DNA from 3 places in the Synechococcus sp. OH20 genome. Region 3 is predicted to be linked to each of the others. Evidence: predicted binding sites of a transcription regulator. Region 3 holds the regulator's gene; each other region holds the start of a gene.

Region 1 (6,942 bases), on a different contig from region 3:
GGACACGGCCTCCTGAAACCGCTCCACTGCCTCAGGAACTTGATTGGCTTGTAAAAAGGACAAACCTTCTGCAAAAGGATCAGAGGATCCCTCTCGCTTAAAGGTGTTGACAGCACGCCGGCCTTTCCACCCCAGCCAGCTCCCCCCTGCAGCCAGGATCAACAGAGGGATCCCTACTCCCAGCGATCTGGCCCGGGCAGGGACGTCGGGCTGCCGGAAAGAATGCACCACCAACCCGGCCCCCAGCAGGAGAGACAAAGCCAGGGCTCCCCCCAGGAAGGGTCGTAGGGTAGGTTGGTGCAACTGCTGGCCAAGCGCCTGAACGTTGACCGGAAGGCTGATGGGAGAACTGGGGCGAGCAGGGGCAGTCGTGGGCGGAGAGGTCGGGATCCCAGCTTGGGCCTGTGCAGAGGCATGAGCAGCAGGAGACTGACTTGGGTCAGGCTCTGAGCGTCGCTCTTTCTGGGTTTTGGGAACCGGCGCCTCTAGAGTTTTAACTTTGCGAAAATCAGAGCTGCCATCGGGATCCACAACAGGTTTTTGGGCATCCAGCACCTTGATCTCGGAAATCTTGGCGTCCGGCAATACAATCTGCGTGGCGTCGGCACCGCTTTTCCCAGAAGACAAATAGAAGACTTTTTTCCACTGCGGCTGTGTTTCTCCCTGCAGCCGACCGTACACCACCAGTTGGCTGACTCCCTGCACCGGCGCGCCTTCCAATTGGTCGGCAACCCGCTGCAACACCATAGAGCGGCTGAACAGTCCCTGCTGTGGGAGCTCCACCATCAGGTAAAGGACATCTTGTTTCAGCGCCGAACGGCTTGGCAGGGGAGCAAGGGCCTTCTGCAAAGTCTTGATCAGGGTTGCCGCGCTGCGAGCAGCAGATGAGTCATCCATAAGCATAAGGCTAGAAAGAGGGAGAAAAAAAGTCTTGCAACAACCCCAAAAGGGATCCACTTCTTTTGGCAAAGATGGGCGCCCTGCAGCCAGAAGCCAAAGTATTTGACCTCATCTTGCTGCCTCATCGTCATTATGTTCAGCCTGCCGTCATCCGTCAATATACTGAAAGAGTCTGTTACAAATGGGCCCGCCGGCCAATTTTGGGGCGGAAGAGGTGGGCGTGGTCAGGGCTGTAGAGCCGCGAGCGGGCCGAGCCGGCTCCTGCCAAGCCCCGTAGGGCGGGACTGATGAGGTAGAGCACGGTGCGTTCCAGGCTGGCTTGCCGGGTGAGGGCCGCCATCTCCGCCAGGGATCCCAGCCAGATTCGCTCGTCCGGCCAGCCCAGACGGTAGCAAATGGCCACCGGGGTATCGGCGGGATAGTGGGTCAGGAGATCCGCCTGGGCCTGTTCCACATGGCGGGCGCTCAGGTAGAGACACAAAGAGGCGCGGTGGGCCGCCAGGCTGGCCAGGGCTTCCGCTGCCGGCACGCGCGTCCGACCGCTGGCGCGGGTGAGGATAATCGTCTGCACCAGCTCCGGCACCGTTAGCTCCACCTGCAGACGGGCGGCTGCCAGTTGAAAGGCGCTCACCCCCGGCACGATCTCAAAGGGGATCCCGGCCTCCGCCAGCCGAATCAGCAACTCGTGCAGAGCACCGTAAAGAGACGGATCCCCATCCTGCAGCCGCACCACCCGCAGCCCTGCCTTGACCCGCTCCACCATCTGGGGCAGCAGCGTTTCCAAAGTGAGCGCTCGTGTGTCGATGGCCTCCACCCCAGGGCGACAATGGGTCAGCAGCCCCTCCGGCACCAAAGAGCCTGTGTAGAATACTACATCTGCTTCCGCGAGCGCTCTCTGGCCCCGCAGGGTAATCAGCTCGGGATCCCCGGGGCCGGCGCCGACAATGTGCACAGGCCAGTAGGACGAAGTCTCCTCGCTCATCTGCTCTCCTCTCGCCCCAGCAGCCTGCATCCTAACAGCAGCCGATCCCCCAAAACTCCCCTCTCCTTTTGGGAGAGGGGTTGGGGGTGAGGGCGACAGAGAGTAAGGGATTAAGCTAACGCGCCAGCTCGAGGCGCTGCTGTAGAATTTGCTCGGCCAGCACCAGATCCCAGGGGGTGGTTAACTTCAGGTTAGACTCCTCCCCTTCCACGATGTAAACCGGCCAACCCAGGTTCTCGAACAGGGCTGCGTCATCGGTTACCTGCCACCCCTGGGCCAGCGCCTCCCGATGGGCTTGCCACAAGAGCGACAGGCGAAACCCCTGCGGTGTCTGAGCTGCCCACAGCCGGCTGCGCTCCGGTGTCGATTGGATTTGGATCCCCTTGGGGCCGGTCTCGGTGACTTTGATCGTATCCTTGACAGGGATCGCCGCAATCAAGCCGTCCACCTGCTCCAGAGCGGCGCTGCAGCGATCGAACAATTCAGGGGTGGCCAAGCAGCGAGCTCCATCGTGAATTAGCACCCGCTCCACCGTTCCCCGCCCATAGAGATACTCCACTCCCCTGTAAACCGACTCCTGCCGCGTCGCCCCTCCTTGCAGAAGCTGCACCGGCGTGGACAGCTCGATGGACGCCAGGATCTGCTCCATGGCCGGCCAATCGCCGGGCTGGGAGAGAATGCCGATCCACTCGATGGAACCGGCCCGATCCGCCGCCTGCAACGTCCAAGCCAAGATGGGCTGGCCCAAAAGTGGCAGCAACAGCTTGTTGACCGCCGCCCCCATCCGCTTGCCACTCCCGGCCGCCGGGATCAACAGGTGCATGGGATCCAAAAGTGCATCCAACCGCATCCCAGTTTACAGCCAGGGAGGGCCAGGCTTGGCCCTCCTCATCGTTGACAGTGGCGATTGGTGCCGCTGGATCCCCCTCAGAGCCGGGGTGCCGCCTCAAGGTTGGTCCAACTCGGCGGAAGCAATCACAAAATCCGGGTAGGCCACGTTACCATGCTCGCCCACATCCAAGCCGGCCAGCTCCTCTTCGGCACTGGTGCGCAGGCCAACGGTTGCCTTGAGGATCAAAAACAGGATCAAGCAGGTGAGGAAAGGCCAGAAGAAATAGGCTAGAGCGCCCACAACTTGTACCCCAAATTGCGCCCAGGTCACCCCTGAATCGGCGTGGGCAAACCAAGGGATCCCGGCTGCCAACACCCCCCAAATACCGCAGGTGCCGTGTACCGAAACGGCGCCCACCGGGTCGTCAATCTTCAGCACCGTATCCAGAATCACCGCCGAGATGACCACCAGGATCCCGGCCACCGAACCGATGATCAAAGCTCCCAGAGGGTGGACAGTGTTGCAAGGAGCGGTGATCCCTACCAAGCCGCCCAGCACCCCGTTGGCGGCAAAGGTCATATCCGGCTTGCCAAAATGCGCCCAGCAGGTGATCATCGCCCCAATGGCCCCTGCCGAAGCTGCCAGCAGCGTGTTCATGGCAATCCAGCCGATATCGGGGCTGGCGGCTGTGGTCGAGCCGGCGTTGAACCCAATCCAACCCAAGGTGAGGATAAACACTCCCAGCATCCCCAGGGGCAGGTTGTGGCCGGGAATCGCCCGCGGCTCGCCGTTGGGGCCGTACTTGCCGATGCGAGGGCCAAGCACCATGGCCCCGGCCAAGGCGGAAGCGCCCCCCACCAAATGCACTACGCCCGAACCGGCAAAGTCGATGAAGCCCAGATTTTCCAGCCAGCCGCTAGTGCCACCGTTGTAGTCGCCAAACAGCCCATTCCAAGCCCAGCCCCCCGAGATGGGGTAGATCAGCCCAGAGATGACGACAGAGTAGATGAGGTAGGCCACGAACTTGGTGCGCTCCGCCATGGCCCCGGAAACAATGGTGGCAGCGGTGGCGGCAAACACCATCTGGAAGACAAAGAAGGTGAAGGGCCAATCCCCTGCTTCGTGGGCTTGCTGCCAACTGAAAGCAAACCAGCTCCTGCCAAAGAAGCCAGTATTTTCTCCAAACATCAGGCCAAACCCGATGAACCAAAAGGCGCAACAGCCCATGCAAAAGTCCATCAGGTTTTTCATCATGATGTTGGCGGCATTTTTGGCGCGGGTAAAGCCCGTCTCCACCATGGCGAACCCCGCCTGCATGAAGAACACCAAGGCTGCCCCCACCAGTGTCCAGACAATGTCAGCATGTTCCTGTACGACTTCCGCGTCCTGGGCGAAGGCACTCCCCTGGCCCAATAGGAAAACCAGCGAAATCGTCAGAGCAGCAGTTAGACTCCACTTGGCCAGTCGCCCAAGCCGCTGAGGTAGCGGGTTCTTATGCTTTTGGATCATCGTTGTAGACATGCTTTTCGACTTACCTAAAGTGACGGTACTTTTCACAACGCACTAGTAGATAGGGCAAAAATCCCTCATTTGCCCACTGCAAGCCAGCCTGGGACTCGGGTCGAGCTACCCAGGCTCCAAGACCTTCACCTTCTCTACAGGGCGTCCTGGTTGAGTTCGCCGGTGCGGATGCGAATCGTCTTCTCGACAGGGCTGATGAAAATCTTGCCGTCCCCGATTTCGCCGGTGCGAGCCGCCGCGATCAGCTTCTCCACAACCGTGTCCACCAGGTCGTCTTCGACCACGATCTCCACCTTCAGCTTTTGCAGGAACTCTACCGTGTACTCGGATCCCCGATAGCGCTCGGTCTGTCCCTTTTGTCGACCAAAACCCCGCACTTCGCTCACCGTCATGCCGACGATGCCGGCGTTGACCAGGGCAATTTTCACCTCATCTAGCTTGAAGGGCCGAATTACAGCTTCGATCTTTTTCATTGGCCTCCCATATCCCCAGCAATTCCGCTAATTTCTAACACTACTAAAACCTGCAAATTGTAAATCTAGATACATTTTCGTTCCTCTACTGAGAATGCTTACCACTCTAGATTTGCTCTCGTCAAGACCAGAAGGCCAAGCCCGGGCCACTCTAAGAAGTCCGCGCCGGCATCTCACGAGCTGGGTCTTTCAGCGGCCGTTGAGGATCGAGGAGAACCCAGACTGGCTGTGACGAGGGCCACCGCCAGCCACCACAGCATTTGTACCTGGGGACGGTACCAGATGGTATCCACTAGGCCGTGGGCCATCATGCCGGTGCAAGCCGCTAAGCCTGCTGCCACCCACAGGCCCTCGGGATCCCGGGAGCTGAGCAAAGTGTTCCAGCCTCTCCAGCCGTGATCCCAGAGCACCAACAAAAACCAGGCAAAAGCCAGGGATCCGATGAAGCCTGTCTCCACGGCGAGTTGCAGCGGCACCGAGTAGGCCCCAAGGGCGCTGAAGTTGCCCCGCTGGTAGAGGGGATAGACGCGGTTGAAGGCGACATTGCCGGGGCCGATCCCCAAGATGGGAAAGTCGCGGATCATGTCCAGCGCGGCGGCCCAGACGTTGAGGCGAAAATTGTTGCTGGTGTCCAGCCGTCCCCAAAAGAGGCTCTGAGCCCGCAGCCGCAGGGGGCGTACTGTTACGATCGCAAGCAACAACGTGGCTGCCCCCCCTCCCAACAGAGCCGGCAGCGTCCAACGTCGCCAACGGGCTGGCAAGTGGGGGGTTTGCCATTGCGCCAGCAGCACCGCCATCATTCCCAGCGCTGCTAGGCCGCCAATCCAGGCGCCGCGGCTGTAGGTCAGCATCAGGCAGATGAAGTTGACGGCAGTTGTAAACCCAACCAAGAGCTTGATCCCCCAGCCCGGCCAGATGCAAATGGCAGCCAGCCCCAGAGGGAGGAGCGGAACCAGGTAGCCCCCATACAAATTGGGGTTGCGCAGAAAGCTGTACACCCGCGTCAGGCCTGCCAAGCCCGATTCCGGATCCACCCAGGTGGCTAGCTCGGCAGCCCCGTAAAAGTATTGCCGCAGGCCATAGACCCCCATCCCCAAGCTGACCAAGAGCAGGGATCCGACGATCCAATCCCGGAACTGCAGTTGGCGAAGCAGACGCTGCAGCAGCAGATAGCCGGCCAGGTAGAGCGTCAACTTCAGCCAGCCGTCCCGCGCTGCATAGGGAACCGGCGACAGGATTGTGGCCAGGGTGGCTATGCCCCAAAACAGGCCTAGGGGCAGATGGACGGGCAGCCAATTCGGGGTTTCCACCAGCCAGCCCAAGACCACAAGCGCCGCCATAGCCAGCAAAATCAGACCTAGGATGCCGGTGGAGCTTTGGGCCGAAAAAAACCAGTAGAGCAGCACCAGGCCCAAACCGATCCAATCCAAGGTTTGGACGAGCCGGCTGCTTTTGCCCCACTGCCGCAGGGATCCCGACACTCGGCTCAAAAGGCTGCCCTGCCACCAGGACTCGATAGAGAAATCCCGCAGCAGCAGGCCGCGCCATGCTTGCGTTGCTCGTTGCATGACCCCTTCCAACACCCTAGGCTTCAGCTCATCTTCCGAGTTTATATCCCCAGCGGACAGGAGCAAGGGCGGGAAGGCAAGAGGGATCCCCTTTCTAGAAGGCTAATCTTTTCTTCCTGGGCTTGGCTTCAGGGCTGGTTGTTTTAGAGGCAGCCCAAGACGAAACAACTTTGGGGGGAATTATCCCCCCATTAAACTGCTCACCCGTCTCTTTTTGGCCGAGAGGTATCCAGAGATTTTGATAGCCTTGTCGAGACCAAGCTCGAAACATCACTTAGGCAACCGAGGCCAACGGGCGAAACTGAGATCCTTTAACTTCTTGGGAATTGAAAGGAGAAATCACCGATCCCGATTTGTCTGCATTCAAGGTTTGAGGATCGCAATAATGAATCTGAACACGGGTAGGACGGCCTAAACCCAAAGCAGATCCCAGGCAGCGAGCCAGAACCTGTACCTTGAACTCCAGTTCGCCAATGGTGTCCATCGTTCGCGACCCCCTCCCGATGCCTATCCCTAAGCTCAATCTAGGAGAAGATTGATGATCTTTCTTCAGTGGGAACACAGAATTTGCCAAGCTAGGGCCAAATCAAAGATCATGCAAAGCTGGCACCTTTTTTCAGAGAGAGGGAAGAGGCTTGAACCTGGCCCGGTTTTTTCTGGGGGATC
Region 2 (6,942 bases), on a different contig from region 3:
GAAGCGCCTCATCCACATCGTGGGTAACCAAAATACAGGTGAGCTGCTCCGCTTGGGCAATCTCCATCAGTTGCTCCTGCAGGCTGCCGCGGGTGAGGGCGTCCAACGCCCCAAACGGCTCATCCAGCAGCAGCACCCGCGGGCGAATGGCCAAAGCCCGGGCAATGGCCACCCGCTGTTTCATCCCCCCCGACAGATGGGCGGGCCGCTTGTCGGCTGCCCCCTGCAAACCCACGCGGCGGATGTGCTCTTCCACGATGCGGGCTCGCTCTGCTTGGGGAAGGGATCCCAGCACCTCGTCCACGGCTAGGGCGATGTTTTCCCGCACCGTCAGCCAGGGCAGCAGGGAATAGTTCTGGAACACCACCATGCGCTCCGGGCCGGGCTCCGTCATCTGCCGGCCTTCCAGCAGCACGCCGCCGCGGGAGGGTTTTTCCAGGCCGGCGATGATGTTGAGGAGGGTGGACTTGCCGCAGCCGGAGTGGCCAATTAGCGAGACAAATTCCCCTTTTTGGATCTCCAGATGGATGTCTCTTAGAGCGGGATAAACCTCCCCATTGTCCAGGAAAAAGTCTTTGTCTACATGGTCAACTTCGATGTAGGGCTGAGTCTTCATGATGCTACCTAAGGGATCCCTTGAGATTCATTTTTGAAAAGTGAGCAAACTGTCAGCAGCCAACTCCGGGCTCAGTCCAACCTAGTGATCCTCGGCAACCACCAGCGAGCCAATCCAAGCCGTAACCCGATCCAACAAAAGGCCAACCAGGCCGACATAGATCAAAGCCACAATAATTTCGCTGATGCGGGAGCTATTCCAGGCATCCCAAATGAAGAAGCCGATGCCCACCCCGCCAACCAACATTTCTGCAGCCACAATCGCCAGCCAAGAGAGGCCTACCCCGATGCGCAGGCCGGTAAAGATGTAGGGCACCGTGGCCGGAAAGACAATCTTAAAGAAATACTTCCAGCCGGACATGCGTACAATTCTGGCCACATTGCGGTAGTCCTGTGGGATCCGCTGTACACCGGCAATGGTGTTGATCAAAATGGGCCAGAGGGCCGTGATGAAGATAACAAAAATGGCGGAGGGGTTGGCATCGCGAAAGGCGGCCAAAGAAATCGGCAGCCAAGCCAGAGGTGGCACCGTGCGCAACACCTGAACAATGGGATCCAAAGCCTCATGCAGCCAGCGGTTGACCCCGATCACCATGCCGCCCAAAACCCCCACCAGACTGGCCAAGAAAAACCCAATGAACACCCGCTGCAGGCTGGCCCAGATTTGCCAGAACAGTCCTTTGGCGTTGCCGCCGTAGTCAAAAAAGGGATCTTTAATGAGGGGATCCCAGGTGTCCTGCCAAACTTGGAGCGGGGTGGGCAGGTTGGCGCCGGGCCGGCTGTAGAGGATTTGCCAGAGCAGGAGCACGATGAAAATTGCCGTAGCGGGCAAGAGAATGCGGCGCAGCGCTTGATGGATCCGGACTCGTTGCCTCCAAGCGGATCCAGAGCTCGTGGCAGAAGGGATCCCGGCATGGGCCTGAAGAGAGGCACCTTGGCTCAGCAGCCAACGGCCTAAGCGGATGAGCAAAGGGAAGAGGTGGCAGCCCACCTTCAAGGCAAAGTGGAGAAGATGCATAGTTTGCTGAGAGTAGGGCTATGGTCAAAGTCAGCGTAGGGAAAGTGCAAGAGAGAAGAGGTTTAATTTGAACCTGTCTGGGGGCTCTTAGGGAAATCTCTCGGACAGGGGGCTTGCAGGTGTTCTGCAAGCCCTGGAAGGAGCAGGCTAGGCCAGCTTCTTGATGGCCAATTTCTCCAGATAGGCAGCCGGATTTTCGGGGTCGAACTTCACCCCATCGAAGAAGGTTTCCACGCCGCGAGAGGTGCTGGGGGGAATGGCGGCCTCTTGGCCAATGGCTTTGGCGGCCTCGCGCCAGAGATCTTCTCGGTTGACCTTGTCCACCAGGGCTTTGGTATCCGTGTCGGCGGGCAGATAGCCCCAGCGGATGTCTTCGGTCAGGAACCAAAGGTCGTGGCTCTTGAAGGGGTAGGAAGCATTGTCTTGCCAGAACTTCATCAGGTGGGGGCTGTTTTGCACCACTTTGCCGGTGCCGTAGTCAAAGGTGCCTTTGGCGCGACCCAAGATATCGGCCACAGGAACCCCCAGCCAGCGGCGGTCGCCGATGATCCGGCACATTTCCTCTTTGTTCTCCATTTGGTCGCACCAGATCTGGGCTTCTTGCACCGCCTTCAACAGCGCCAAGGTGGCTTTCGGGTGGGCATCCACCCAGTCAGCCCGCAGAGCAAAGGCTTTCTCAGGATGGCGATTCCACAGCTCGCCGGTGGTGAGGGCGGTATAGCCCTCTTTTTGGTTCACCAGTTGAGCATTCCAAGGCTCGCCCACACAGAAGGCTTCCATCGTTTTGGATTTCATGTTGGCCACCATCTGGGGCGGCGGCACCACAATGACAGAGACATCGCCATTGGGATCGATCCCGCCGGCGGCCAGCCAGTAGCGCATCCACAGGTCGTGGGTGCCGCCGGGGAAGGTTACCGCGCATTTGGGATCCCTGCCGGCAGCTCGCGCTTCCGCAAACTTGGCTTTGAGGGGGGAACTATCCAGGCCAATTTGCAAATCCCGGTACTCGTTGGCAATGCTGATGCACTGACCGTCCAAGTTCAGGCGGGCCAGAATGTACATCGGTACCGGCTTGCCATCGGTAACTTTGCCGGTGGTGATGAGATAGGGCATGGGGGTGAGAATGTGCGCCCCATCGATGCCGCCAGCAGCGGATCCCAGCACCAAGTTGTCGCGGGTGGTGCCCCAAGAGGCCTGCTTGACCACCTCCACGTCCTTCATGCCGTACTTGTCAAAAAACCCCTTCTCTTTGGCGATGATCAGGGGGGCGGCGTCGGTGAGAGCAATGAACCCCAGCTTGGCCCGCGGGGTCTCGGGAGTATCGGCCTGGGCCACCCAGTAGCCCTGACCCAAAGATTGCGATTGGGCGCGTGGGATCCCAGCCGCGGCTGCTCCTGCTGCCAGGGCGGCTGCCCCGGCCAAAAATTGGCGACGGGAGAACAGTTTAGACATCGGAACCTCCAAGATTTTGAACGACGCAGAGAGAAAACCTTCCCCAGACTTGGCCCCTACTTAGCAAGCCATCACGGGGGAAGAAGCAGTTTGAGCAGCCGATGGACGCTGGCGCGGCCTGGCCCCGAAGTGCTCAATCAGCAGCTCCACCAAGACGGGCTTGAGGTCTTCGCAAGGGATCCCTCGACGCACACATTCGCCCAGCTTGGCGTCTTTGCCCACTTCTCCCCCCATGTAGATGTCCACCGCTTCCACCGGCTTGCCGTCCTTGCGGGCGGTGGTGCCCATGAGGCCGATATCGGCCACCTGGGGCTGGCCGCAGGAGTTGGGGCAGCCCGTCCAGTGGATGCGCACCGTCTGCGGGATCTCCAGCTCGGCTTCCAGCTCTTCCATTAGAGCCACAGCGCGGTTTTTGGTCTCGATGAGGGCAAAGTTGCAGAACTGGTTGCCCGTGCAGGACACCAGCCCCCGCTGCAAGGGCCCTGGGTTGGGGGAGAACTTTTTCAAGAGCGGCTCTTTAAGCAGCGGCGCCACCCGCGAATCGGGCACATTGGGGATGAGCACGTTCTGCTCCACCGTCAGCCGCAGCTCCCCGGAGCCGTATACCTCCGCTAGGCGGGCCAGCTCCATCATCTCCAGGGCATTCAGCCGTCCCACCGGCACGTGCAGGCCAACGAAGTTCAAGCCCGGCTGCTTCTGGGCATGCACCCCCAGGAGATCCCGCTTCTGCCAGACCACCTCATCTTTTTCCGCCGCTCTGGAGAGCGGATGGCCAATCTGCCGCTCCACAGCCGCCCGAAACTTCTCCAGGCCCCACTCGTCAATGAGCCACATCAGCCGCGCCTTCTGCCGGTTGGCCCGCAGGCCGTGATCCCGGTAGACCAGCAGCACCGCCTCGCACAGAGGAACCACATCGCGCGGATCCACCCAGACATCCAGCCCGATGGCCTCGGCACAGCGGCGGGCCGAAAAAAAGCCCCCCACCAAGACGTTGAAGCCCAGCTTGCCCGCTTTGAAGGCCGGCACAAAGGCCAGGTCGTTGATCTCCGCATGAACGGAGTTGTCGCGACAACCGCAGATGGCGATGTTAAACTTACGCGGCAGATTGGTGAAGGAAGGGTTGCCCTCGCCGTTGTTGGTTACCATGTCCTGCACCTTGCGGGTGAGGCCGCGCACGTCGATCAGCTCATCTGGGTCAATGCCCGCGAGGGGGGATCCCGTAATGTTGCGCACATTGTCCATGCCCGACTGGATGCTGGTTAGGCCCACCTCCTTCAAGTAGCCCAAGATCTGGGGCATCTCCTCGATGGGGATGCCGCGCAGTTGCAAGTTCTGCCGGGTGGTGATGTCGGCTACGCCATCTTTTCCATAGGGATGGATGATCGCCGCCAACATCCGCATCTGGCCGCTGGTCAGGATCCCATTGGGCAGGCGCAGCCGCAGCATAAACTGGCCGGGCGTGCGCTTGCGAAAGAAGATCCCCAGCCACTTGAGGCGGTGATCCCGGTCGTCTTCAGGGATGTTCTCCCAGCCCATGCGGGCAAACGCTTCCAGCTCGGCTTTGACCGCCAGCCCGTCCTTTTCGCTTTTGAGGCGCTCAAATTGGTTCGCCATCGTCGCTGCCGTAGGGTAACACCGGCTACCTTAGCGATGGCCAACCGTTAACTTTGGTATTTGACGTTACATTTTGTAACAAGTTATGCCGTTTTGTCATTTTCCAATTGCGGTTTGTGCATAAAAGTAGGCTTGCAAAGGTGAGGCACAGTCATTTCAAGCAGCAATGAAACGTTTCTCTGCATCCTCATGGCTATGCAACGCTGTCGTGAACGCGCTGCTCTAACCCCCCTCTCCCTCAGGGAGAGGGGCTGGGGGTGAGGGCCTCAGGGAGAGGGGCTGGGGGTGGTCGCGTGAGCGGCGCGGAGCGCTTGGGCCATCCCTCAGGGAGAGGGGCTGGGGGTGAGGGCTGGGCGGTCTGGATCTGGCTCTGCCGTGCTATGTGTAGTCGAGGTCGATTTTGGTGAACTATGGCCGGCAACTCTATTCGCTTTGGTACCGACGGCTGGCGAGCCGTGATCGCCGACGGCTTTACCTTTCAGAACTTGGCTATTGCCGCCCAGGCCAGCGCCCAGGTGTTGGCCCGCACCTATCCCGGCGCAGGGATCCTGATCGGCTACGACAACCGCTTTCTCTCAGAAAAATTTGCTGCCCACGCTGCCGAGGTGGTGGCGCGGTTGGGGATCCCGGTTTATCTCTCTGCCTGTGCTGCCCCGACGCCGGCCTTCAGTTGGGCAGCCAAGGAGCGCGGCTGCCATGGAGCCTTGGTGATCACCGCCAGCCACAACCCGCCCCACTATTCCGGCCTCAAAGTCAAAGGCGGCTTTGGCGGCTCCGTGCCCCCGGAGGTCACCGCTGCCATCGAGCAGGAGCTGCACCACCTGCAACCGCTGGGATCCAACTCCGCACCCATCCACACCTGGGATCCCTGGCCTGGCTACCTGGCTCAGCTCAGCCGCTTTGTGGATCTGGAAAAGCTCAAAGGCTCCCCGGCCAAGATCTGGGTGGATGTCATGTTTGGCTCCGGGGCTGGGGGCCTCAAGCGCCTCTTGGGAGAGAAGGTAATTGAATTGCAGGCGCATCGGGATCCCCTATTTGGCGGCGTCTCACCGGAGCCGCTGCCGCAAAACCTGCAGACCTCTGCCCAGATCATCGCGGCGGATCCCGCCCCGTTAAAAGTGGGTCTGGTCTTCGATGGCGACGCCGACCGCATTGCCGCCCTCGACGGACAAGGCCGCTTTCTCAGCCCCCAGATCCTCATTCCCATCCTGATCGACCACTTGGCGGGGCGACGCGGCCTGCGGGGCGAAATCGTCAAAACCATCAGCGGCTCGGAGCTGTTTGTCAAGGTGGCGGAGCGCTATGGCCTGCCGGTTACCGAAATGCCCGTGGGCTTCAAATACATCGCCGAGCGCATGCTGACCACCCAGGTGTTGCTGGGGGGAGAAGAATCCGGCGGCATCGGCTACCTGGGCCACATCCCCGAACGGGATGCCCTGCTTTCTGCTCTGTACTTGATTGAGGCCGTCACCGAAACCGGGCAAGATCTGAGCGCCCTTTACCGGGCTTTGCAGGAACGGGAAGGATTTAGCTCGGTTTACCTGCGCCGCGACCTGCACCTGGCGGATCAAAACCAACAAGTCAGGCTATTTCAACAGTTGCAGGCGGATCCCCCCTCTGAGATTTTGGGGCAGAAGGTGATTAAGCATTTCGACAAAGACGGCCACAAGTTTACCCTTGCCGACGGCAGTTGGGTGATGATCCGCGGCAGCGGCACTGAACCTCTGCTGCGGCTTTACTCCGAAGCCAAAACCTTAGAAGCAGTCAATCATCTGCTGGATTGGGCAGCCGGCTTGGTCAACACAGCAGCTTCCCACCCCAGATAACTTTTGGAACCCCCTATGCCTTAGGGTTGCTGCAGTGCTGACTACTCGACTTTAATCGATACAAACTTCTGAGCCGAAATTGGCGGAATCGAAGAATCCGTAACCGTTATCAATGCAGAGAAAGAAAGGCCAATCGGAGGCTGGTTTGCTGCCGCTGGACATTGAACGGAAATGACCCCTGTGGATGTGTCAAAAAAGAAGGGAGGATTAGGTGCTGGCTCGGCTTTGAAAGTGAGTGGGCTTTTAACAGCGCCGGTAATGGTAACAGTTGGAGGCGCAGTGAGCTTCAAGTTAAGGTTAGTGCTACACTTCAAGGAAGTATCCTTATACTCAATTGCAAGAAGAGCTTTGATTGAAACAGGGATCACGGCACTGAGGTCGGCAGTCAAGAAGTTGGTAGCCGTCGTCAGCGCGGGA
Region 3 (6,942 bases):
GGACGTCGTTGAGGTCGCTTTCGGCTACCAGAACCCTGGGCCAGCCTGTGCGCGCCTCCAGGGCCTCCACCCGCTCTGCCAATTCCTGCAAAAAAGGGTGGGCGCTGAAGTCGTAGATGGCATGCACCGCGTCCAGCCGCAGGCCGTCCAGGTGAAACTCCTCTAGCCAGTATTCGGCATTTTGCAGGAAAAACTCCCGCACGCCGTCGGAATAGCGGTCGTCGAAGTTGAGGGCCTCCCCCCAAGGGGTGCAGTACTTGTCGGTAAAGTAGGGGCCAAAGTTCCGCAGGTAGTTCCCCTCCGGCCCCAGGTGGTTGTAGACCACGTCCAAAATGACAGCCAGGCCCTGCTGGTGGCAGGCATTGACCAGCGCCTTCAGGCCCGCTGCTCCTCCATAGCTGACCTGCACGGCATAGGGATAGACGCCGTCATAGCCCCAGTTGCGCTCCCCCGGAAACTGGGCCACCGGCATGAGCTCCAGCACGTTGACCCCCAGCTCCACCAGTTGCGGCAGGCGGGGGATCAGGGCGGCAAAGGTGCCCTCCGGGGTAAAGGTGCCTACATGCAGCTCGTAGAGGATCCACTGGGAGAGCGGGATCCCCTTCCAGGCTTCATCCTGCCAGTCGAAGTGAGGATCCACCACCCGCGAAGGGCCATGGACGCCGCGGGGCTGACAGCGGGAAGCGGGATCCGGCCGCTCCACCACCCCCGCTGAGGTGTGCAGGCGGTAGAGGTAGTCCACTGGCCCCGGTGGGATCCCCTCCACTTCACCCTGCCAGTAGCCTTGCCCATCCTGGGCCAGAGGGATGACCTGTTGGACGGGGCTGATGACTTTTAGCTCCACGTGTTCGACCAAGGGCGCCCACACCGAGAAGCGGTAGTGGCCCTGGCCGCAGGGATAGGCGCCAATCCGTCTAACTGGAGGGGAAAGCACGGAACCCATTCTATAACTTGGCTTCTACTATAGCGGGGCTTGCCCCCCTAGGCCTGCCAGGTCAAGGTCTTGGGCTTCTCTGCCATAGTGGAATTAACCCTTTGCTGCTCCGTCCCTATGTTTAACTACCCGCCCAGCCATCCGGATCCCACCGTTGTCGATGTCTACCATGGGCAGCCGGTGCCGGATCCCTATCGCTGGCTGGAGGATCTGGATTCTGAGCAGACGCGAGCCTGGATCGAGGCGCAAAACCGGCTAACTTTTGACTATCTGCAGCGGATCCCGGCGCGGCAGCGGCTCCTGGAGCGCCTGACCCAACTTTGGAACTACGAAAAATACAGCCAGCCCTTCAAAGAGGGCGGCCGCTACTTCTACTTCAAAAACGACGGCCTGCAAAACCAGAGTGTTCTCTATACGCAAGAAAGCCTGGAGGGCGAAGCCCGGGTTTTGCTGGATCCCAACACGTTTTCGGAAGACGGCACTGTAGCCCTCTCAGGCATTGCCATCAGCCGCGACGGGCGCTACCTGGCCTATGGCCTCTCCCGCTCCGGCTCCGACTGGCAGGAGTGGAAGGTGCGGGACATCGAAACCGGAGAAGACCTGCCGGATCACCTGCGCTGGATTAAGTTCTCTGGGGCCAGCTGGACACGGGATGGGCAGGGATTTTTCTACAGCCGCTACGACGAGCCACCCCCCGGCAGCGAGTACGAAAGCGCCAACTACTTCCAAAAGCTCTACTACCACCGCCTCGGCACCCCCCAGTCAGAAGATGTCTTGATCTATCACCGCCCCGACCAAAAAGAGTGGGGCTTTGCTGGCGGGGTTACCGAAGATGGCAACTACCTGATCATCTCCGTCTGGCGGGGCACGGATCCCAAAAACCTCCTCTTCTACAAAGACCTACGGGATCCCAACTCGCCGGTGGTGGAGCTCATTTGCGAGTTCCAGGCCGAGTACAGCTTTGTCGGCAACGACGGCTCCCGCTTTTGGCTGCTGACGGACTTCCAGGCTCCGCGGCGGCGACTGGTGGCCCTTGACCTGGACAGCCCAGGGCAACTGCAAGAGGTGATCCCTGAGGCTGAGGAGACCCTGCAAGGGGTTAGCCTCATCCACAATCAATTTGTTGCCTTCTACCTCAAAGACGCCCACACCCAGATCAAGACCTTTGCTTTAGACGGCACCTACCAGGGGGAGATCCCTCTGCCGGGGCTGGGATCCGCCAGCGGCTTTGGCGGCAAGCGCTACGACACCGAAACCTTCTACACCTTCACCAGCTTCACCACCCCGCCCACCATCTACCGCTACGACTTCACCACCGGCAGCAGCACCCTCTTTCGCCAACCGCAGGTGGATTTCGATCCCCAGGCCTATGAGGTGCAGCAGGTGTTCTACGCCAGCAAAGACGGCACCCGCATTCCCATGTTCCTTGTCCACCGCCGTGGCCTAGCGCGGACAGGGGATCACCCCACCCTGCTGTACGGCTATGGCGGCTTCGGCATCTCTCTGACCCCCAGCTTCTCGGTGGGCCTGGTGGCCTGGCTGGAGATGGGGGGAGTTTACGCCCAGCCCAATTTGCGTGGCGGCGGCGAATATGGGGAAGCCTGGCACCAGGCGGGCACCAAGCTCAACAAGCAAAAGGTCTTCGACGACTTCATCGCCGCGGCTGAGTGGCTGATGGCCCATGGCTACACCAACCCCTCGAAGCTGGCCATCGCCGGCGGCAGCAACGGCGGCCTCTTGGTGGGGGCCTGCCTGACCCAAAGGCCGGAGCTGTTTGCCGCGGCCCTGCCCGCTGTGGGGGTGTTCGACATGCTGCGCTTTCATAAGTTCACCATCGGCTGGGCCTGGGTCTCGGAGTACGGATCCCCGGACAACCCCGAGGAATTCAAGGCCCTCTACGCCTATTCCCCCCTGCACAACCTCAAGCCCGGCACCGCCTATCCCGCCACCCTGATCACCACAGCAGATCACGACGACCGGGTGGTGCCGGCCCACAGCTTCAAGTTTGCTGCTGCCCTGCAGGCGGCACAGGGGGGATCCCAGCCCATCCTCATTCGCATCGACACCAAAGCCGGCCACGGGGCCGGCAAGCCCACCACCAAGCTCATTGAAGAGACCGCCGACCGCTGGGCCTTTTTGGTGCAGGTGCTGGGGAGGGATGGAACGGGAGTTAGCGAGCTTTAGGGCCCAGGCCCACCCGGCCGGCATAGACTGCCGCTTCCCCCAGCTCGTCTTCGATGCGCAACAGTTGGTTGTATTTGGCAATGCGCTCGCTGCGGCAGAGGGATCCGGTTTTGATCTGGCCGGCGCGGGTGGCCACCGCCAGGTCGGCGATGGTGGTGTCTTCTGTCTCACCGGAGCGGTGGCTGATCACAGAGCGAAAACCTGCCTGGCTAGCCAGGTGCATGGCCGAGACCGTCTCCGTCAGCGTGCCAATCTGGTTGAGCTTGATCAAGATGGCATTGGCGGCGCCGCTGTCGATGCCTTTCTGCAGCCGGGCTGGGTTGGTGACGAACAGGTCGTCCCCTACCAGTTGCACCCGCGATCCCAGTTGAGTGGTGAGGGCCTGCCAGCCGGCCCAGTCTTCCTCCGCCAGTCCATCTTCAATGGAAAGGATGGGATAGTTGGCCAGCAGTTGCTCGTAGTAATTGACCATTTGCTCGGCGCTACGGGCTTGGCCCTCGAAGTGGTACTGCCCATCCTGCAGCAGCTCGTTGGCGGCCACGTCCAGGGCCAAGGCGATATCTTCCCCCGGCCTGTAGCCTGCCTGTTCGATGGCCGTCAGCAACAGATCCAAAGCTGCCGCATTGGAGGGGAGATCGGGGGCAAATCCGCCTTCGTCCCCCACCCCGGTGGACAGCCCCTTCTGCTGTAGCACCGTCTTCAGCACCGCAAACACCTCGGCCCCGTAGCGCAGCGCCTCGCGAAAGCTGGCCGCACCAATGGGCACCAGCATAAACTCCTGGATGTCCACGTTGTTGTCGGCGTGGGCACCGCCGTTGAGCACGTTCATCAACGGCACCGGCAGCAAGTTGGCAAAAGGCCCGCCCAGATATTTGTAAAGAGGCAGGCTCACCGCTTCCGCCGCCGCTTTGGCCGTCGCCAGAGAAACTGCCAAAATGGCGTTGGCCCCCAGGCGGGACTTGTTGGGGGTGCCGTCCAGGTCGATCAGCAACTGGTCGATGCGGGCTTGGTTGAGGGCATCTTCTCCCCGCAGCTCCGACTGGATGGGGCCAAGAATGTTTTCCACCGCCCTCAGCACGCCCTTACCTCCATAGCGCTTGGGATCCCCGTCCCGCAGCTCGTGGGCCTCAAAGGTACCGGTCGAAGCGCCGCTGGGCACCTGCGCCAAGCCCGTTGCTCCGTTGGCCAGGCCCACCAGGGCTTCTAGGGTGGGGCGTCCTCGCGAGTCGAGGATCTCATGGGCGGTAATCCACTCGATGGCCGTTTCCACAGTTACACCTCAGCAATTGGCTAGACAGCTCTGGCCAAAGCCAGATCCCCCCACAGGCTAATAGATCCTTGACCGGGATCCCGTCAGCTTCCAGAAAACTTTAAGAGAGAGAACCCAAAGATTCTGCGGAGCTGCAGGGGTGAATTGAGCATTGGCTGGTTTGGGGGGCAGAGTTTAGGCCCCATCCCCTCTAGACAAAGCGGTGGCTCAGCCGCATCGGGTCGTGTACAGTGATCTTCTTCTTGTAAATGGAAATGTACTTCTTCTTGCGCAGCTCTCCCAACAGACGGGTGATGGTGACGCGGGTCGAGCCAATGGCTTCGGCAATGGCCTGGTGAGACAGCTTGAGATCAATGGTGACCCCATCCGGGCCAGGCACCCCGAAATCGCGGCAGAGGATCAGCAAAAAGCTAACCAGACGGGATCCCATATCGCGGTGAGCCAGCGTCTCGATCATCATCTCCGTTTGCAAAATGCGGGAAGACAAGCTCTTGAGCAGCAACATGGCCAGTTCGGCGTTCTCCCGCAGGGATTTTTCCACCTGCTCAATCGGCAGAGAGAGCAACTCAGCAGGCGTAAAGGCCACCGCGTGATAGAAGCGGTCGGAGCGCTGCCCTGTGATGAAGGAGAGCACCCCGAAGATGCTGTTTTCCCGTAGAAGAGCAACGGTAATTTCTTCCCCCATTTCGTAGACCCGCGAGAGCTTGACAGCTCCTTTCACCAAAAAGTAAACCCGCTCCGCCGGATCCCCAGGGAAAAAGATGGTCTTACCACGTTCAAACGTTTCGATAACCGGAGGATGGTGAGGGCCTCCCAGTTGCTTGAAGGCTGTGATCAGAGATTTTTCTGCGACGGCCACCACCATACTCATCAACCTTTTGAGGTCAGTTTATACCTAAGATCAATCCATGTAAGATCAATTTAGAAGCATTGGGCCGAGTTGCAACCCTATCGACTCCAGAATCGGCAACAATAGCCGGGTTTACCCTAAGGTAGAAGGTTCTGCCTAGGCATCTTTGTAGCATGGGCTACGTTTTTAGGTCTCGTTTCTGTTCCACAAAGGGATCCCAAGCCAAGGGTAGGATAAGGGCTATTGTCACTGGGGCCTTGCCAGCTCTGGGTGGTAGGAAGCAAGTGGTGGACTGGAAAATCCTATGGGGATCCCGGAGGCTGTTGTTGCTGCACCTTCTCAACTGAGCCGCCAGCATTTCACAGTGCGGATGCCGGAGCCGGCCAAGCATCTGCTGGAGGTGGAACTACAGATCCAAGAGGTGGATCCAGAAGTGCCTCTGCGACTGCGGCTGCCGGTGTGGACGCCGGGATCCTACCTGGTGCGGGAATATGCCCGCCATGTGCAAGAGTTTCAGGCGGCAACGGAGCAAGGGATCCCTTTGGCCTGGCGGAAGGTAGATAAGAACACTTGGGAGATCGAGCCGCCGGGCTGTTCGGCTGTGAAGGTTCGCTATCGGGTCTATGCCTACGAGCTGACGGTGCGCACCAACCATTTGGATCTCACCCACGCCTACTTCAACGGGGCGGCGCTCTTTTTCTATGTGCCCGGTCGCGAGCGGGAACCCTACACCTTGACGGTGATCCCTCCCAAGCCAGATTGGCGCATCGCCACCAGTTTGCGGCCTTTGAGGTCTTCTTCTGAGGATCCTGCTTCCGGCCAGTCTTTTGTGGCGGCAGACTACGACGAGCTGGTGGATAGCCCGGTGGAGGTGGGGCTGCACCAGTTGCGGTCGTTTGCAGTGGAAGGGATCCCCCACTACTTGGTGGTCTGGGGAGCGGGCACTCTGGATTTGGAGCAAGCGGTGACCGATGCCGAGAAAATTGTCCGGGCCACTGCGGCGTTTTTCGGCGGGCTGCCCTACGACCGCTACTGGTTTATTGTGCATTTGTCGGCAGGGGGATTTGGCGGCCTAGAGCACAAGTACAGCACCACCCTCAACTATTCTGGCCTGGAGCTGCGTCGGCCCCAGTCCTACCGCCGCTTTTTGGCGCTGCTGGCCCACGAGCTTTTCCATGCTTGGAACGTCAAGCGGCTGCGCCCTCTGGCTTTGGAGAAAATTGACTACAACCAAGAAAACTATGTGGACTGCCTCTGGTTTTGCGAGGGGGCGACCAGCTACTACGAAAATGTCATCTTGCTGCGGGCAGGGATCCTCACTGCCAAAGATTTTTTGCAGATCCTGGCCGAGCAAATTGGCCGGCTGCAGCGTACTCCGGGTCGGGCCGTGCAATCGCTGCGGGAATCCAGTTTCGACACCTGGATCAAACTCTACCGTCCCCACGAAAATAGCCTCAACAGCCAGGTTTCCTATTACCTCAAGGGCGCTTTGGTCTGCTGGCTGCTGGATCTGCACATTCGCCACCTTTCGGGGGGCCAGGGATCCCTGGACACGGCCATGCAGGATTTGTGGCAGCGCTTTGGCCGGTTTGAGAAAGGCTACACCCACCAAGACTTGCGGGAAGCCTTTGAGCGGGCAGCCGGCGCCGATCTTGGCCGCTTTTTCGCCGCCTATGTGGAAGGTACGGAAGAGCTGGACTACAA

What was found. The regulator NtcA, encoded in region 3, controls nitrogen genes in cyanobacteria. The targets are predictions, from matches to a motif close to GTANCNNNNGNTAC.
Region 1: the regulator NtcA is predicted to act here: its motif matches at 4,768-4,781, upstream of NW826_RS02590 (P-II family nitrogen regulator).
Region 2: the regulator NtcA is predicted to act here: its motif matches at 4,756-4,769, upstream of NW826_RS05565 (ferredoxin--nitrite reductase).

Annotation. Positions count from the first base shown of each region.
Region 1 covers NZ_JANSIQ010000011.1:128,440-135,381, reverse strand. Annotated here, with positions in the region: gene NW826_RS02610 (tetratricopeptide repeat protein) at 1-897, opposite strand, end outside; gene cobM (precorrin-4 C(11)-methyltransferase) at 1,076-1,882, opposite strand; gene ispD (2-C-methyl-D-erythritol 4-phosphate cytidylyltransferase) at 1,998-2,705, opposite strand; gene NW826_RS02595 (ammonium transporter) at 2,829-4,235, opposite strand; gene NW826_RS02590 (P-II family nitrogen regulator) at 4,370-4,708, opposite strand; gene NW826_RS02585 (IctB family putative bicarbonate transporter) at 4,882-6,276, opposite strand.
Region 2 covers NZ_JANSIQ010000022.1:12,547-19,488, reverse strand. Annotated here, with positions in the region: gene NW826_RS05580 (nitrate ABC transporter ATP-binding protein) at 1-616, opposite strand, end outside; gene ntrB (nitrate ABC transporter permease) at 698-1,633, opposite strand; gene NW826_RS05570 (CmpA/NrtA family ABC transporter substrate-binding protein) at 1,781-3,085, opposite strand; gene NW826_RS05565 (ferredoxin--nitrite reductase) at 3,146-4,699, opposite strand; gene NW826_RS05560 (phosphoglucomutase/phosphomannomutase family protein) at 5,110-6,525, shown strand; gene NW826_RS05555 (hypothetical protein) at 6,567-6,942, opposite strand, start outside.
Region 3 covers NZ_JANSIQ010000036.1:689-7,630, reverse strand. Annotated here, with positions in the region: gene treZ (malto-oligosyltrehalose trehalohydrolase) at 1-934, opposite strand, end outside; gene NW826_RS07905 (prolyl oligopeptidase family serine peptidase) at 1,052-3,118, shown strand; gene eno (phosphopyruvate hydratase) at 3,105-4,388, opposite strand; gene ntcA (global nitrogen regulator NtcA) at 4,579-5,253, opposite strand; gene NW826_RS07890 (M61 family metallopeptidase) at 5,543-6,942, shown strand, end outside.